Regions from separate parts of the Mesorhizobium sp. P3_A8 genome, predicted to be linked through region 2. Evidence: predicted binding sites of a transcription regulator. Region 2 holds the regulator's gene; each other region holds the start of a gene.
What was found. The regulator LexA, encoded in region 2, represses DNA repair genes until DNA is damaged. The targets are predictions, from matches to a motif close to TGTTCNNNNTGTGTTCNG.
Positions count from the first base shown of each region.

Region 1: uvrA (excinuclease ABC subunit UvrA) is a predicted target of LexA. The motif match lies at 4,483-4,500, and genes of this name have one in related genera.
Region 3: AC1DX4_RS19000 (helicase-related protein) is a predicted target of LexA. The motif match lies at 3,715-3,732, and genes of this name have one in related genera.

Region 1 covers NZ_JBFUGI010000004.1:118,546-124,639, forward strand. Annotated here, with positions in the region: gene AC1DX4_RS11215 (hypothetical protein) at 1-559, opposite strand, end outside; gene AC1DX4_RS11220 (GNAT family N-acetyltransferase) at 560-1,006, opposite strand; gene AC1DX4_RS11225 (DUF302 domain-containing protein) at 1,003-1,413, opposite strand; gene uvrA (excinuclease ABC subunit UvrA) at 1,413-4,334, opposite strand; gene AC1DX4_RS11235 (hypothetical protein) at 5,031-5,330, opposite strand; gene AC1DX4_RS11240 (ATP-dependent Clp protease proteolytic subunit) at 5,419-6,024, opposite strand; gene AC1DX4_RS11245 (SRPBCC family protein) at 6,047-6,094, opposite strand, start outside.
Region 2 covers NZ_JBFUGI010000004.1:221,592-227,685, forward strand. Annotated here, with positions in the region: gene gltX (glutamate--tRNA ligase) at 1-1,384, opposite strand, end outside; gene AC1DX4_RS11780 (ComEC/Rec2 family competence protein) at 1,487-3,937, shown strand; gene lexA (transcriptional repressor LexA) at 3,931-4,668, opposite strand; gene AC1DX4_RS11790 (GntR family transcriptional regulator) at 5,050-5,784, opposite strand; gene kynU (kynureninase) at 5,952-6,094, shown strand, end outside.
Region 3 covers NZ_JBFUGI010000007.1:318,996-325,089, forward strand. Annotated here, with positions in the region: gene AC1DX4_RS19000 (helicase-related protein) at 50-3,547, opposite strand; gene AC1DX4_RS19005 (TetR/AcrR family transcriptional regulator) at 4,173-4,754, opposite strand; gene AC1DX4_RS19010 (FAD-dependent oxidoreductase) at 4,839-6,089, shown strand.

The sequences.
Region 1 (6,094 bases), 100 kb from region 2:
GGTCCTTCCGCGGTCGCATGACGCGAAACTGGTTTCCGTCCTCGACGATGTCGTAGAGAGCCTTGATCGGCTGATAGCGTGCACGGCGATAGTCGTGCAGCATCACGATCGTATCGGCATGACAAAGCAGCGAAGCCATGAACGCGCATTCCATGCGCCGTCGGCCGTCGATGAAGATAAAGTCGAATTTGCGCTTCAGGCTTAGCGGCCAGGTCGAATAATTGAGCTCTGGATCGCGGTCGCCAAACTTGGGTCCCTGGAGGTCCAGGCAGATCGGATGGAAACCGCCCCACTGCGGCAGCTGCGGCAGGAGTTGATCGAGGAAGGGCTGGCTGTCGTCGATCGAAAAGAGATTGTCGATGGCCAGTCTGTCCCTCAACTCAAGGATCGCCAGCGTCGTGTGGCCCATGCCCCATTCCAGGAAGGCGCGCGTGTCAGGCTTCACATGTTGCAGCAGGATGCGCTGGAACTCCGACAAATAGTCGGCGCCATAAGCCTGCGACGAGCGGACCACGCCACCCAAGGTCAGTTGGTTTTCCATAGCGCTGCCGGCCTGCATTCACATCGCCTTCGCCATGTCGACGAGCACCCATCTTGGCCGGTAAGGATTGGGCCTGCGACCCGTTTCGCGATAGCCGTAAGCAAGATAGAGCGCGATGTTCCGTTCCATCTTTGCATTGGTGTAGAGCCGTATCTCCGGCAGGCGCCACAAGCGCGTCTGTTGATCCGCGTGACTGAGCAGCTTTATGCCAAAACCCTTGCCCTGGAAGGCGGGCGACACCGCGACGGAGAAGATCATGGCGTGATCCTCATGCCGCTCCAGCGTGAGCACACCGGCAAGTTCGCCGCCGCTCTCCAGCAGCCAGACTTCGCCGCGCGCGATGCGCGGCGCATAGTCTTCGGTCACGGGGATCGGCGGCGCGTCGAGTATGGCGTTGTAGGGGGCGTAGGCCGCTTGCGTCAGCGCGACGATCGCGGCGAGCTCTTCGGAGCGGGCAAGCCTCATGATTGATCCATTCCAGCGGCAGCGACGATCACCTTTTCCATGCCGGCGGCAATCGCCGCGACCGCAGCACGGCTGGCGTCGCCCAGGCCGTGGCGTTCGGCGATCCACTGCGGATCGTTGTAGGACAGCCAGACCTTGCCTTGCTCATCCTCCCAGGCCAGCGCCTTCACCGGCAGGTCGATGCCGGCAAGCTGCCTGTCCTGCATCAGCGGCGTGCCGCCTTTCGGGTTGCCGAAGATCAGCAATTCGGTCGGCCGCAGCGAGGCGCCGACATCGCGCGCGCCGGCTGCATGATTGATGCGGGCAAACACAAGCAGCCCCGCGCGCTTGATCACCTCAACCAGGCGATCGATGGTTTCGGTCACGCCAAAACGGCTCTGGACCGTGATGAGACCATCCCCAGCCATCACTCCGCCGCTTCGCGTTTGCCTCCGGGGCGGCGCTCCAGCAGTTCCTTGAGAAACTGTCCGGTATAGCTGCGCTTTTCGCGCACGATCGCTTCCGGGGTGCCCTGGGCGACCAGCTCGCCGCCGCCATCGCCACCCTCTGGACCGAGATCGAGCACCCAGTCGGCGGTCTTGATGACTTCGAGATTGTGCTCGATGACAACCACCGTGTTGCCTTGGTCGACCAGCTCGTGCAGCACTTCCAACAGCTTGGCGACGTCGTGGAAATGCAGGCCAGTGGTCGGCTCGTCGAGGATGTAGAGCGTCTTGCCGGTCGCCTTGCGCGACAGTTCCTTGGCCAGCTTGATGCGCTGCGCTTCGCCGCCGGACAGTGTCGTCGCCTGCTGGCCAATATGGATATAGCCGAGGCCGACCTGCTTCAGCGTCTCGAGCTTGTCGCGCACGCCGGGCACGGCGGCGAAGAAGTCGACGCCTTCCTCGACCGTCATGTCGAGCACGTCGGCGATCGACTTGCCCTTGAATTGCACGTCGAGCGTCTCCCTGTTGTAGCGCTTGCCGTGGCAGACGTCGCAGGTGACGTAGACGTCGGGCAGGAAGTGCATCTCGATCTTGATGACGCCGTCGCCCTGGCAGGCCTCGCAGCGGCCGCCCTTGACGTTGAACGAGAAGCGTCCCGGCTGATAACCGCGCGCCTTGGCTTCCGGCAGGCCCGCGAACCAGTCGCGGATCGGCGTGAAGGCGCCGGTATAAGTGGCGGGGTTCGAACGTGGCGTACGGCCGATCGGCGACTGGTCGATGTCGATGACCTTGTCGAGGAATTCCAGGCCCTCGATGCGATCGTGCTCGGCGGGATGCTCGCGCGACCCCATGATGCGGCGCGACGCCGCCTTGAACAGCGTCTCGATCAGGAAGGTCGACTTGCCGCCGCCCGATACGCCGGTGACGGCGGTGAAGGTGCCGAGCGGGATTTCGGCGGTGACGTTCTTCAAATTGTTGCCGCGCGCGCCAACGATTTTCAGGCGCCGGTTCTTCTTAGCTTCACGACGCACGCCGGGCGTCGCCACTTCAAGCGCGCCCGACAGATACTTGCCGGTGATCGAATTGGGGTTTGCCATCACCTGCTGCGGCGTGCCCTGGGCGATGATCTCGCCGCCATGGATGCCGGCGGCCGGACCCATGTCGACGACATAGTCGGCATGCAGGATGGCATCCTCGTCATGCTCGACGACGATCACCGTGTTGCCGATGTCGCGCAGGTGCTTCAGCGTGTCGAGCAGGCGCGCATTGTCGCGCTGATGCAGGCCGATCGACGGCTCGTCCAGCACATAAAGCACGCCGGTCAGGCCCGAACCGATCTGCGAGGCCAGCCGGATGCGCTGGCTTTCGCCGCCCGACAGCGTGCCGGAATTTCGCGACAGGGTGAGGTAGTCGAGACCGACATCGTTGAGGAAGCGCAGGCGCTCGCGGATTTCCTTGAGCACGCGCACCGCAATCTCGTTCTGCTGGTCGTTGAGATGTGGCGGCAGGTCGGTGAACCACTGGTCGGCCTTGCGGATCGAAAGCTCGGTGACTTCGCCGATATGCTTGCCGGCGATTTTCACGGCCAGCGACTCGGGCTTCAGCCGATAACCCTTGCAGACCGGGCAGGGCGTCGCGGACATGAAGCGCTCGATCTCCTCGCGCATCCAGGCGGATTCGGTTTCCTTCCAGCGCCGCTCGAGGTTGGGGATGACGCCTTCGAAGGTCTTGGTCGTCTTGTAGGAGCGCAGCCCGTCATCATACTGGAAGGTGACTTCGCGCTCGCCGGTGCCGCGCAGGATCGCGTCCTGGGCTTCCGTGCTCAAATCCTTGAACTTGTCGCCGAGCTTGAAGTTGTAGGCCTTGCCCAATGCCTCAAGCGTCTGCACGTAATAGGGCGAGGTCGACTTCGCCCAAGGGCTGACGGCGCCGTCGCGCAGCGATGCGTTTTCGTCAGGCACGACGAGGTTGGGGTCGATAGCGCGCTGGCTGCCGAGGCCATCGCAGGTCGGGCAGGCGCCGAACGGGTTGTTGAACGAGAACAGCCGCGGCTCGATTTCCGGAATGGTGAAGCCGGACACCGGACAGGCGAATTTTTCCGAGAACAGGATGCGCTCATGCGTCTCGTTCTTCGACTTGTTGACCGAATCCTCGCCAGTCTGGCTGGAATCGAGCGGCTTGTCGGCAAACTCGGCCACCGCCAGCCCCTCGGCGAGCTTCAGCGCTGTTTCGATGGAGTCGGCAAGCCTTGTGGCAAGATCGCCGCGCACGACGATGCGGTCGACGACGACGTCGATGTCGTGCTTGTACTTCTTGTCCAGCGAGGGAACGTCCGCGATTTCATAGAAGACGCCGTCGACCTTGACGCGCTGGAACCCTTTTTTCTGCAGCTCCAGCAGTTCCTTGCGGTACTCGCCCTTGCGCCCGCGCACGATTGGCGCCAGCAGGAACAGGCGGGTGCCTTCCTCGACCGCCAGCACCCGGTCGACCATCTGGCTGACCGTCTGGCTCTCGATCGGCAGACCGGTGGCCGGCGAATAGGGGATGCCGACACGCGCGAACAGCAGGCGCATGTAGTCGTAGATCTCGGTGACGGTCCCGACCGTCGAACGCGGGTTCTTCGACGTGGTCTTCTGCTCGATGGAGATGGCAGGCGACAGGCCGTCGATCTGGTCGACATCAGGCTTCTGCATCATTTCGAGGAATTGCCGGGCATAGGCCGACAGGCTCTCGACATAGCGGCGCTGGCCTTCGGCATAGATGGTGTCGAAGGCGAGCGACGATTTGCCGGAGCCGGACAGGCCGGTCATGACGATCAGGCTGTCACGCGGCAGGTCGAGATCGACGTTCTTCAGATTGTGTTCGCGCGCCCCGCGAATGGAAAGGAATTTATGGTCGGCCATCGCCGGTCGCCGCCTCAGATCTGGAATTCGTGGGATTGGCGGGTTTTCCCGACCATCCCCTATGTAGGTGTTTTTGCCGCCGCGTCGAGAGACGCCACAATTCTCGACGAATTCGTTTAACCGTCTTTCGCGCGAAGGGGCAAGCGGAAAGAACAAAGGCCGAACACGCTCCTGACAAAGCTGTGTAAAAACTGACCTGACGTAACCTCCCGGCGATCACGTTTTTCCGTAACCGGCTATTGATGGTTGACGTGGCCGGCTCACGGGAGCAGTCTCCGATTGTCAACGAAGCCGGCCGTCTTTCGATGGCCTCGCCGCCCCAAGGCGGCCTGCGAGACGCCGCAGGCATTCGCGATTTGCGCTTCGGGACGACAATGTCGCAACGGACACAGGAGCGGAGCATGACGCCACCGGATAGTCCCCAAGGGCTCCACGTCTCGTTGGAGCCGCGGCAGGCATAAGTGCCAGGGTTTAGCGTTTGCGCCACCCGACAAACCGTGACTTGCCGTATTTCCCAAAAATCAGAGACTGCTAGTCGGATCGTCGGCTGACGCCGCGAAGCATCCGAAATCAAACGCCGGCAGTACACTCCCGGCAAAAATGGATTTGAGATCCATAAAAGCCCCGTCCGTTTGCCCCAGGCACGGCGGGGCTGTTTTTTTGGGGAATGGCTGAGCTGTCCGAGGCGGAGGCAGCTTAATTCCGTGGCTTGAATCCGCCAGTGGCGATATCGACCGCGATGCTGCCGGAAATCCTGACATCGGTATTGCCGATCTTGAACGAGCCGTTCTCGCCAGCGGGCAGCGCATCGTCAGGCTCGGGCTGTGGTGCCGGCTTGGCGATGCGGTAATCACTGGTTACGCCAGGCAGGGCGCCTTTCTGCGCCTGCGCCGAACTGTCGTCGGCAAGTGCCGTGACGCTCACAATACTGGCAAAAGCGAGCACCGCGGCGGCGATGACGCGATGCGATGTCCGGGGCGAATGAGTGTCGGTCATTCCGGGATTATAGTGACACGCTGCCGATGCGGCCAGACCGGCATCGTCAAATCTTCGACAGCGGCCAGGATTCCGATCGGCCCCGGCTTCACGCCGCCTTTTTGCGCGTGTCGAAGACGTGGTCGACGATGCCCCATGCCTGCGCCTCGCGGGCGGTCATGAAATGGTCGCGGTCGAGCGTGCGCTCGACCTCTTCATAGCTGCGGCCACAATGCTGGGCATAGAGTTCGGCCATATGGCGTTTGGTCTTGCCGATGCGCTCGGCATGGCGCTGGATATCGGAAGCCTGGCCCTGGAAGCCGCCGAGTGGCTGATGCAGCAGGATGGTGGCGTTCGGCAGCGCGATGCGGCGCCCCGGCGTGCCGGCCATCAGCAGGAACGACCCCATCGACGCGGCAAACCCCATGCATACGGTCGACACCGGGCAGCTGATATATTGCATCGTGTCGTAGATGGCGAAGCCGCTGGTGACCACGCCGCCCGGCGAGTTGATGTAGAGCGAGATCTCCTTGTCGGGATTGTCCGACTCCAGCGACAAGAGTTGCGCGCAGACCAGCGCCGAGACGTCGTCGTTGATCTCGCCGTTGATGAAGACGATGCGCTCGCGCAGCAGCCGCGAGAAAATGTCGAAGGCGCGTTCGCCGCGGCTCGATTGCTCGATCACCATCGGCACCAGACTGGCAATACCGCTCATTTTTTGTCTCCGATTTCCAGGTTCAGGCGGCGCGCAGCAGGGCGCGCGGTGTGTTCGCGGCGGCGGGCTT
Region 2 (6,094 bases):
GCCCAAGCACGGCAAGCACGTCGAACACGCCCGGCGAAGTGCTTTTGCCGGTGAGCGCGGCCCGCAATGGCTGGGCCACGGCGCCAAGCTTGTGGCCTCCAGCCAACGCATAGTCGCGGATCGCGGCTTCTGCCGCGGCAGCCGTCCAGTCACCTGAAAGCGCGTTCAAAGCTTCGTGAGCGCCACGCAGGATCTTGCGGGCATCGTCATTGAGCAGGAGTGCCGCCTTGTCGTCGATCGGCAGCGGGCGCGTGGCAAACAGGAAGGCGGCGCCATCGACAAGCTCGACCAGCGTCTTGGCGCGCTCTTTCAGGCCTGGAAGGGCTGCCAGCAACTGCGCCTTGTTCCTGTCGTCGAGGCGCGCGGCGATTGCCGGGCCACCTTCGAGATAGGGCAAGGTTGCGATGAAGATGTCGAACAGTTCGGCATCGGCCATGCGGCGCATATGCGCGCCGTTGATCGCCTCCAGCTTGGCGAAGTCGAAGCGGGCCGCGCCCTTGTTGACGTCGCCGATGTCGAACCAGGAGACCATGTCCTTGATCGACATGATCTCGTCATCGCCATGGCTCCAGCCGAGGCGCGCCAGATAGTTGAGCAGCGCTTCCGGCAGGTAGCCCATGGCGCGATAGGCCTCGACGCCGAGCGCGCCGTGGCGCTTCGACAGCTTGGCACCGTCGGCGCCATGGATCAGCGGGATGTGCGACATCGACGGCACGTCCCAGCTCATGGCGTTGTAGATCACGGTCTGGCGGGCGGCATTGGTCAGGTGGTCGTCGCCGCGGATGATGTGCGTGACACCCATGTCGTGATCATCGACGACGACGGCATGCATGTAGGTCGGGTTGCCGTCCGAACGCAGGATGATGAAATCGTCGAGATCCTTGTTGGGGAAGCGCACCTCGCCCTGGACGCGGTCGTGCACGACCGTTTCGCCTTCGGTCGGCGCCTTGACGCGGATGGCGCCCTTGACGCCGGGCGGTGCCTCGGATGGATCGCGATCGCGCCACTGGCCATTGTAGCGCGGCGGCAGGCCCTTGGCCCGGGCCGCCTCGCGCATGGCCTCCAACTCGGCAGGTGTCTCGTAGCTGTAATAGGCCTTGCCCAGGTGCACGAGTTCCTCGGCGACCTCGCGGTGGCGCGGGGCGCGCTCGAACTGCGATATCGCCTCACCGTCCCAGGAAAGCCCAAGCCAGGTCAGCCCGTCCAGAATGGCCTGGGTAGCCGCCTCGTTGAAGCGTTCGCGGTCGGTATCCTCGATGCGCAGCACCATCGTGCCGCCGGTGTGCTTGGCATAGAGCCAGTTGAACAACGCCGTGCGCGCGCCACCAATGTGCAGATAGCCGGTGGGCGAGGGGGCAAAACGGGTGACGACCTTGTCGGACATGGAACTCTCGGAAACCATCTGAAGCGGGGTGCGGCTGCGCGGGCTTTCGCGCGCCCGGCGTTCATGTAGCATAGGGCGTCAGGGGTGCAAGGGGCAGACCCGATGGCTGGACGAGGCCGGGGCTCGGAACGGGGCGAGGACGCCAGTGTTGGCGTCAGCGAACGATCCCTGTTTGCAACGCCCCTGGCGACCCCACTGCCATCGCCTCTTGTGCCGGTGCCCGGCAGCCCGCCATTGCAGGCGGATATCCCAGCGCCATTTCCGTCGCCTGCCTCGGGCAGGATTGTGCGTGTGCGCCGGCAACTGGGCCGGATTTCACTGCCTCGTCTGCGCCACAGCGTGGCGGCAGCAGCAGAGCTGGAGCTTGACCGAGGCATCGCCTTCCTGCTGGTGCCGGTCTGTCTGGCCGCGGGAGCGATCGGCTATTATTCGCTGGCAGTGGAGCCTGACTTTGCCAGGCCTGTCGCGGTCGTCGTGCTGATGGCGATCTGCGCGCTTGTTTCGCGCTCCTGGCCCAAAACCCATCTGGGCTTTATGGCGGCATTGTTGTGTGCGCTTGGCCTGCTCGCCGCCAAGGTCGAGACATGGCGAGTAGGCACCCAGATACTGGGTTCGGAAATATCGACGCAACTGACCGGCCGCGTCGTCACACTGGAGCAGATGGAGACCGGCCGCATTCGGCTGACCATCGACGTGACGTCGACCGCCCGGCCGAAACTGCGCTATGCGCCGGAAAGGGTCCGGCTTTCGGCGCGCAATATCCCGGCGGACATGACTGCCGGCTCCCTGGTTACCGGCTACGCCAAACTGTTGCCGCCGACCGGTCCGGTGCGGCCGGACAGCTATGATTTCTCCTTCGACAGCTATTTCGCCGGCATCGGCGGCAGCGGCTTCTTTCTCGGCAACCCAAAACTTGTCGCCGCCGATGACGGCGAGATACCGCTCTCGGCCCGTCTTTTTTCAGGGATAGAAAATGCCCGTGAAGCCATCGCCGACCATATCAGGGCCACTGTCGGCGGTGCTGAAGGTGAGATCGCGGCAGCGCTGATCGTCGGTGTCCGCGCGGGCATTCCCGATGAAATCAACGAAGCGATGCGGCGCACCGGCATCTATCACATTATCTCGATTTCCGGACTGCACATGGCGCTGGTCGCCGGCACCATCATGGGGCTGCTGCGCGGCGCCTTCGCGCTGTTTCCGGATTTTTCCGCGCGGCGGCCGGTGAAGAAATATGCGGCTGCCGCCGCACTGTTCTCGATCGCCGCCTATCTCGTCATTTCTGGCGTCGTCGTTGCCGCCGAACGCAGCTTCATCATGCTTGCGGTGATGCTGATTGCCGTCCTGTTCGATCGCGCGGCGCTGACCATGCGCAATCTGGCGATCTCGGCGATTGCCGTCATCGTGGTGTCGCCGCACGAAGTGGTGGGCCCGAGCTTCCAGATGTCGTTCGCCGCCACGGCTGCGCTGGTTGGCGCCTATGCCGGTTGGGCGGATCACCATGCGGGAAAGGCAAGACCGCCACCGCCAAAGCGGTCCCTGCCGAGCTTTCTCACGCGAAAATTCCTGCTGGCGACGGGCGGATTGGCCATGACCTCCATCATCGCCGGCTGCGCCACGGCGCTGTTTGCCATCTGGCATTTCCAGCGTGTGTCGCCGCTCAGCCTGTTCGCCAATCTGGCCGTCATGCCGATCGTGTCGGTCGTGATGTTCCTGGCCGTTGCCAGCGCGTTGCTGATGCCGTTCGGATTGGATGCGCCATCGCTTTACCTGATGGGCAAGGGTCTCACGGCGATGATCGCGATATCGGCGTGGATATCGGAACGCTCACCGGTCGATGCGGTCGGGCTGATCTCGCAGCAATCCGTCCTGCTGGTGACCGTCGCCCTGGTCATCGCGACGATGGCGACGACCTGGCTGCGGCTTGCAGCGCTGCCATTCGCGCTTGCCGGCCTGTTGACGGTGTCCGATACACGCACGCCGGATGTGCTGATCTCGGAAGATGCGCGGCTGGTCGCGCTGCCGATCGGCGGTGGAGAACTCGCGGTCAGCCGGGCTCGTCCGAACGAATTCACCGTCGACAATTGGAAACGCGCGCTGACGTCCGAAACCATCGTCGTGCCGGAGATGTTCAGCAAGGCGGATGGGCAATTCGACATTGCCGATGCCGTCGATCTGCCGCTGGGAGCGCCGTTCTATTGCACGGACGGCGTCTGTCTCGCCAGGCACCCGTCCGGCGCGATCATCGCGCATGTCGAAGACCGCAAGGACACATGGAAAGCCTGCGGTTTCGCCGATTTGATCGTCGTCAATGACGCGACCGGCTACGACGCCTGCCACAATCCCCTGGTTCTCGTCGTCACCAAACGGCAACTCGCCCGCAAGGGCAGTGCTGCCGTCTTCTTCGACCGTCAATCGGCGACCGGTCCGCCAACCGTCAACTTCTCGGTGGACACACCATATCGGCCCTGGCACGCACAGCGAAAATATTCACGCGAGGCGAGGGGGCTGGCGCCCTGGCGCAAGCCCGAAAAGCCGGCCGCTCCTGCTCAGTAGCGCCGGATCAGCCCGACGAGCTTGCCTTGTACCTTGACCCTGTCGGGGCCGAAGATACGCGTCTCGTAGGCCGGGTTGGCGGCTTCAAGGGCGATCGAGGCGCCCTTGCGGCGAAAGCGCTTCAGCGTCGCTTCCTCTTCATCCACGAGCGCCACGATGATCTCGCCAGGCTGGGCGGTATCGGCGTTGCGGATGATGACGGTGTCGCCATCGAAGATGCCGGCCTCGATCATCGAGTCGCCCTTGACCTCCAGCGCATAGTGCTCGCCACCCATGATCATGTCCGGCGGCACAGAGATCGAATGCGTCTGATGCTGGATGGCATCGATCGGCACACCGGCGGCGATGCGCCCCATCACCGGGATCGACACGGCGGAAACCGCATCGTCATCATTGCCAGCCGAGGGCAAGCGCGACGGCGCCGACTTGATCTGGCGGCCAAGGCCACCTTGACCAAGACTGCCCTGGATGACGCTCGGCGAGAATTTCTTTGCCGCGTTGAGGCCGGGCGCGATTGAATCCGGCAGCCGCAGAACTTCCAGCGCGCGCGCCCGATTGGGCAGCCGGCGGATGAAACCGCGTTCCTCCAGCGCCGTGATCAGGCGATGGATCCCTGACTTGGAGGCGAGATCAAGTGCTTCCTTCATCTCGTCGAAGGAGGGCGGAATGCCGCTTTCCTTCAGCCGTTCATGAATGAACATCAAGAGTTCATGTTGCTTACGCGTCAGCATGGCAGCCCCCAAGGCTTGAACAAAAGGTCTGAACCAGAATCGAAAAACAAACCCAGAACAAACACTATCTGTTCCAGTTGTGTTCTGCAACCGTTTAAAGTTTAGTGAATTTGTTAAGACGGCTGAAATTATTTGGCGCCCGGCAGCGGGCCGTGTTCGAAGCCTGCCTGCCGCAGCGGGGCGCTCTCTGGCTTTGAAATTGTTATGGTTAATGGCCTGTGGCCTATCCTAGTCGGCGGTCTGGCATCAGTTGCCGATAAGGCTCGATGAGCGTGTTTCTCCCTTTCACCGATCATTGGCCTGCCGTGAACGAAACGAAGCCAAAATGCCAACTTTACCGAGAAATTGCCACACTGGCTTTGGTCCACGATCCTCGTTGCGCTACCGTTTGTTTATGCTGCCGTCGCCGGCATGGACATAGACATGCAGCGTATAGCCGATGTGAGCGATCATCAGGTTTTTCGCGCGCCCGATGTTGCGATCCAGTGCCGCCTCCATGAGCGCGGTGTGGTGTTCGATTGCGACCGCCTGGCGCAACGCTTCCACGGCTTCCTCATAACCATGCTGCAGGCCGGCGGCCGCCCGCAGCGTTGGCGCCAGGCCGAGAAAACGGTGATGGCGACGCAACTGATCCACGATCGTGGAATGGAAGGTCAGCAGCCAGGGCGATGCTGCCGCGCTGAGCAGGGCCGCGTGGAAAGCCTCGTGCTTTTCATCCCATTCGTCGACCACCGCGTCGGATGGATCGTCGACCGCGGTCTTGCAGCGCGACAGCCGGTAATGCGCAGCGACGACGGTGTTTTCCCAATCGTGGCCACCTTTTTCGATCGATTCCTGGAGCAGTGGCAGCTCGACGACACACCTGGCGCGCGACAGGTCTTCCAATTCGATGCGCGAAACCGGAGCGACGGCAAAGCCACGATTGCTGATGGACGTCACCAGGCGCTCGGCCTCCAGTCGCGACAGCGCTTCGCGCAATGGTGTCCAGCCAATGCCATAGCTGTTACGCAGCGCGCTGAGCTTGAGCGGCGCGCCGGGCCGCAGACGGGTCGTGAGGATATCGCGACGCAGCAGCCTGTAGGCCGCTTCCGTCTTCGAGAGTCCTTCGTCCAGCATCGATGTCCCATCCTTAGACTGCCACGCCAACGATTATATATGAAAGCCTTCTTTGGCGTAAATTATATATAATGTTTGACAGGATCTGGCCGACTGCCCATGATCGGCCAGCCGATTTCACCTGAAGTGTTCATCTGGGCGCGCCTATGCGCGAAGGGCAATCGATCATGAATGCAACGCTCGATCTCGCAGCAGTCGAAGCCATGGATGCGGCGGATCCGCTGCGCGCCATGCGCGACCGGTTCATTTTGCCGGAAGGCGTGATCTATCTCGACGGCAATTCGCTGGGCGCCGCAGCGCCCGCCGTCTT
Region 3 (6,094 bases), on a different contig from region 2:
GGCGGATTCAGATTCAGGTCGATTCGACCTGAAATCATCCGGCTCTGGCTTACTTCTTCAGCTGGTCGCGCAAGGCGGCGAGCTTGGCGAAGGGTGAGTCCGGATCGAAGCGCACCGGACGTTCCTCGCGCGGCTTTGGCTGGAAGGCGGCTTTTGCGCCACCCTGATCGGGGCGACCGCCCTTGCCTTCGGGCCTGCCGCCCTTCCAGTCGGGCCGGCCGTCACGACGCTCTGGACGCTCGCCTTGCGGGCGGCCGTCGCGGCGCTGTTCGCCTTCGGCCTGCGGCTTGGGCTTGAACTTCGAGCGGTCGAAGCGCGGTTTGCCGGCGCCGTCGCGCCGCCCTTCATGGGCCGGGCGTTCGCCTGGCGTGGCCGCTGCCGGTGCGCCGGCGGCATCGGCCGGCGCATTGCTGCGTCCGCCGCGTGCCTGACCATTGCGCTGGCGGTTGTTGCGGCCTTCGTGATGACGGGGGCGCTGTTCGAAACGGCCCTGACGCCACAACAGGATCGGCTTGGGCGCTTCGGCTTCGGCGGCAGGCGCGTCGGCGGCCGCCTCGGCGGGTTCGCTGGCCTCACCCTCCCCCTCGTGGGGAGGGTCGGCGCGCAGCGCCGGGGTGGGGGCAGCGGCGGCTTCGTCAGCACCACCCGTATCGTCAGCGCCATCACCCCCACCCGCGTCGCTTCGCGCCGCGACCTCCCCCATCAAGGGGGAGGTGAGAGCGTCGGCGCTTTCGGCGACGACGATGTCAGTGATGGCTTCCGCTTCCGGCTCGGCAGCAGGTTCAGCAGCCGCTTCGGCGACAGCCTCCGTTGCGGGCTCTTCCGTGGCTTCTGCCGGAGCTTCGGTTGGCTCCTCAGCGACAGGCTCTGCTGCCGTTTCAGCGATGATTTCGGCCGGCGCTTCGACGGCGACCTCGGCGGCAGCCGGTTCCGAACCCTCGACTGCTGCCTCCGCCGCCGCATCTGTTGCGGCAGCCTCAGCAGCCCTGGCCTGCTCGGCGCGTGCAGCCTCTTCCGCTGCGAGCTTGGCTGCTGCGGCTTCGCGTGCGGCAGTGTCCTGCGCTTCCAGCCGCGCCTTGACCTCCGCCGGCGGCTTCGGCTCGGCGCGATAGCCGAGACCCTTGAGGATCTCTTCCATGTCATCGGCGGTGGCGCCGAGGATCGACATCATTGGCGGCGTCACCATGAAGGACTGGCCGTCATAGGCGCCGTCCGGACGCTGGCCGAGGCCGGGCTTCCAGTTGGTTGCCGGACGGATGAGATCCGCCAGCCGTTCCAATATGTCGATGCGCACGGCGCGGCGGCCGAGATTGCGGTAGCCGGCAAGCTTGTAGAAGGCCTTGTCGAAGGTCGGATCGATGACCACGGAGGTGCGGCCCGACGCCAGCGCGTGGACCACGTCGCCGAAACCAGGCTTGTCCTTGCCGTCGTTCGTCAGCGCCCATAGTAAGGTCACCAGTCCAGCGGGCGCCGGCTTGATCAGCGCCGGCACGAAGACATGATAGGCGCCGAAGCGCACGCCGAGCCGGCGAAGCGCTGCGCGACCTTCCTGGTCGAGCGACTTCATCTCCTCGGCGATGTCGCGGCGGTTGATGAGGCCGAAATTCTCGACCAGCTGGAAGGCAATGCCACGGCCGATGCCGGAAATCTGGTCGGCGTTCTTCAGGTCGACCAGCGGCTTCAGCAGACTTTCGATCTGGAAATTGACGAAACGTTCGGCGCGCGCGGCGACCTTGTCGCGCGCCGGGCCGGTCAGCTGTTCGTCGGCCAGCAGCACAAGGCGCGGCTTCAGCGCGTCTTCGCCGGAAACCAGCGTGCCGATCGGCGCGCCGATCCAGCGCAGCGTGCCGTCCGAGCCAAGTGCCAGGTCGCCATTGGCGCAGGCACCGAAACGTTCGGCTCGCGCCTCGAATTCGGCGGCCAGCGCTTTTTGCGCGGCCGTGCGCACGGCCTTGGCGTCTTCGCCGCCGGCGGTCTGGTCGGCGGTGAAGCGGAACCCTTGCAACTCGCCGACATGGTGGCCTTCGACAAGGACGGTTCCGGTAGGACTAATTTCGGCTTCAGGCATGGTATTTTCTCTAAGGCGCCGCATGAGGACGGAAGTCCTGCGGTCTACGAAGCGTTTCGTCAACCGCTCATGCAGCGCATCCGACAATCTGTCTTCGATTTCGCGCGTCTTTTCCTGCCAGTGTGCCTGATCGGCCAGCCAGCCGGGCCGGTTCGACACGAATGTCCAGGTGCGGATCTGGGCAATGCGGTGCGACAGCGTGTCGATGTCGCCCTCGGTGGTGTCGGCGCGGCGCACCTGCTCGGCCATGTAGTTTTCGTCGACATGGCCATGGCGGGCAAGGTCCATATAGATCGAGGCGATGAGGTCGGCATGCTGGGCCGGCGCGATCTTGCGGTAGTCGGGCAGCGCGCAGGCTTCCCACAGCAGCGCCACGCGCTTGGCATCGGTGGCGAGCGCGCGGATGTCCTCGTCGCGGGAGAGATATTCGAGCGCCTGCGCGTCCACCGCCGGCAGCGCGCGCGTCAGGCCCTCGACCGGCGCGTTGGTCTCGATCGAGCGTTTCAATGCGTCCAGACTGGCGAAATCGAAATGCGCGGTGCGCCATTGCAGCACCTTCACCGGCTCGAAATCATGGCCTTCGATCTTCTTGACCAGGTCTTCGTCGAGCGGGTCGACCTGGCCGGTGACGCCAAAGGTGCCGTCGCGCAGGTGCCGGCCGGCACGGCCGGCGATCTGGCCGAGCTCGGCCGCCGTCAGATTGCGATACTGGTAGCCGTCGAACTTGCGGTTCTGGGCGAAGGCGACATGGTCGAGATCGAGGTTGAGGCCCATGCCGATGGCATCGGTGGCGATGAGATAGTCGACATCGCCTGACTGGAACAGCTCGACCTGCGCATTGCGGGTGCGCGGCGAGAGCGCACCCAGCACAACCGCTGCGCCACCCTGCTGGCGGCGGATCAGCTCGGCGATGGCATAGACCTCGTCGGCGGAGAAGGCGACGATCGCCGTGCGGCGTGGCAGACGGGTCAGTTTCTTGGAACCGGCATAGGCGAGGTGCGACAGCCGCGGCCGCGTCACCACCGAGACGCCCTTCAGCAGGCGTTGGAGAATGCCGTGCATGGTGGCCGCGCCTAGCAGCAGCGTTTCCTGGCGGCCACGCAGATGCAGGATGCGGTCGGTGAAGATGTGGCCGCGCTCGAGATCGCCGGCCAGTTGCACCTCGTCGATGGCGACGAAGGCGGCGTCGGTTTCGCGCGGCATGGCCTCGACGGTGCAGACCGAATATTTCGCGCCCGGCGGCTGGATCTTCTCCTCGCCGGTGATCAGCGCCACCTTGTGGGCGCCGACCTTTTCGCAGACGCGGCTGTAGACCTCCCTGGCCAGCAGCCTGAGCGGCAGGCCGATGACACCGGTCTCGTGCGCCACCATGCGCTCGATGGCGAGGTGGGTCTTGCCGGTGTTGGTCGGGCCAAGCACTGCAGTCACGTCGCGGCCCGACAGGATCAGCGGCTGGGTTTGTTTCGGCTGGATGTTCATCGGCTCGGAAATAAGGCTTTCTGGCCTCTGGTTGTCGGGAGCGTGCCTCAACTGGCGCGTATGACAGCCGACACATAGGGATTTCGGGCGCGAAGCGAAAGCGGAATGTTCCGCCAGCGGCTCGAAGGCCTCTCTGTCAAGCCCTTAAGTGGTTGCTGATTAAGAGTTGGAACGAGTCTGGAACGAATCGGCGACGAATCAGTGACTCCGGCAGATTCAGCTTTTGTTCACGGCTACATGTGGATTTTGTGGCCATGAGTCTCACCACATGCTGAATCGCCGAACTGGCCCGTTTTATGCAAGGCGAGCTTCGTCCTTAATCTTTGCCGGGAAACCACAGAGCCGGCCCGAGGTTGGACGATTAACATTATGAAATTGTTAATCTTTCTGAACCGGGTGTTAAGCAACCACAGGCGATTCCGGGCCATTAACGTTAACTTCCGCTCAAAGCCGGAACGAATCGGCGACAAAACAGAGCCGGCGGTATTTTCCCGTTTTGTTCCGCCAATATCTTGTGTTGTGAACAGCTTATCCACCGAGAATTCACAGGCTTGCCCACAGGGTTCGCACAGGCGGCATTGCCGCCATTAACCTTTGCGTGCCGGATTGGGGCACATCCCCAAATTCAATGCGCGTCGTGACCCATGGCGTAGCGTTGCAATACGGGGCCGACATTTCGGATGATGTCTTCGTGGGATAGCGCGACCACCGGCGCAAGCCGTAACAGGTATCGGCACATGGCGAGACCCAGCAACTGACTGGCAACCAGCCCGGCGCGCCGGCCGGCATCCGCTGGGTCGCCGATCGAAGCGACCATGGGCCTCACCTGGTTGGCGAAGACATCGCGGACCTTGTCGGCTGCGTGCTCGTTCGAAGCCGCCGAGCGCAGCAGGATTATCATTCCGGGTCCGTTGGCCGGACCTTCCCAGTTCACGAGAAAGCGCCTGATCAGCGTTTCGCCGATAGCGGCTGGATCGATCCGCTGATCGGGCAGTTGCAGGTTCACGACTGCCGCCCTGGCGAACAACTCGTCCTTGCTGTGGAAATAACGGATCACCATCGCCGGATCGATCGAGGCCTGCGCTGCTACGTCTCGGATGGAGGCGCCGTCATAGCCGTGCTCGGCGAAAAGTTGGCGCGCGGCTTCGAGGATTTGAGCCCGTGTACGGTCTGACTTGGTGATTTTTTTCGGCTGATTCTCGGTCATGAAGATGCATATGCCAACGCCTGTTGACAAATGCAATGCGGTTTATTAGAAAGTCAACGGTTGTTGATAAATGCAGATGGGAAAATGCTGTCTGAAAAAACTGAAGTCCTGATCATCGGTGCCGGTCCGACCGGCATGGCGCTGTCCATTGCCCTGCACCAGGCCGGTGTCGATCACGTGCTGATCGAGAAGCTTGCTCACGGCCTGCAGACGTCACGCGCCGGTGTGATCCATGCGCAAACACTGGAATCGCTCGAACCGCTCGGCGTCACCCAGCGGCTGAGCGAGCTTTCGGTGAAGCTGAAAGATTTCGCCATACGCGACCGAAACAGGGCGCTGCTCAAGCTCGATTTCGGCAAGCTCCCATCAAGATATCCTTACTTGATGATGCTGCCGCAGAATCTGACCGAGCAGGTGTTCGCCGAACGGATCTCCGCACTTGGCGGCACCATTCATCGCGAAGTCGAGGCTGTGGCGATTGCTCAAAACAGTGACGGCGCGCGGGTGACAGTGGTTGAAAACGGCCAAGAGAAAATCATATCGGCGCGCTACGTCGTCGGTGCCGACGGCATGCAAAGCCTGGTGCGCAAGTCGACAGGCATCGAGTTCGACGGCGAGGCCTATGATGGCTCGTTTGTGCTGGCAGACGTTCGTCTCGACTGGCCGGTGGGGCCGACTGAGGTGTCGCTGTTCTTTGCCCCGGCCGGACTGGTGGTGGTGGCGCCACTTCCGGACGGATCGTATCGTGTCGTCGCGACAATGGATGAGGCGCCGGAAAAACCTGATGTCGCCGACATCCAGGCGCTGCTCGACAGCCGCGGACCGACCAGAAGGCGAGCCCGGGTGCTTGGCATCACCTGGAGTTCGCGATTCCGCGTTCATCATCGCTTGGTCCGGGCCTATCGCAAGGACCGGCTGTTCCTGATGGGCGATGCCGCCCATGTCCACAGCCCGGCGGGTGGGCAAGGTATGAACACAGGCATCATCGATGCGGTCGTGCTTGGCCAATTGCTTGGCGATGTGGTGAACGGCGTTCGTTCCGAGGCGGAACTCGAGCTCTATGAAACGCTGCGCCGCCCGGCGGCTCAGGAGGTCCTCGACCTTGCGGGCAGGATGACCGACATGGCGCTTGCCCGCAATCCGGTGAAGCGGTTCCTGCGCAATCTGGCGCTTTCCGTGGTGAACCTCAGCCCGCTGCTGAAGCGTCGCATCGCGCTGAAACTGTCAGGGCTAAGCCGGGCGCCGCTGGCCCGGCTTCCGGCGCCTTCGGGCAAGCCGGGATCAGTCGCGGCCAGCAAGTCTGAAGCCGGACCCCAACTGAAACTGGCCGCCTGACAAAT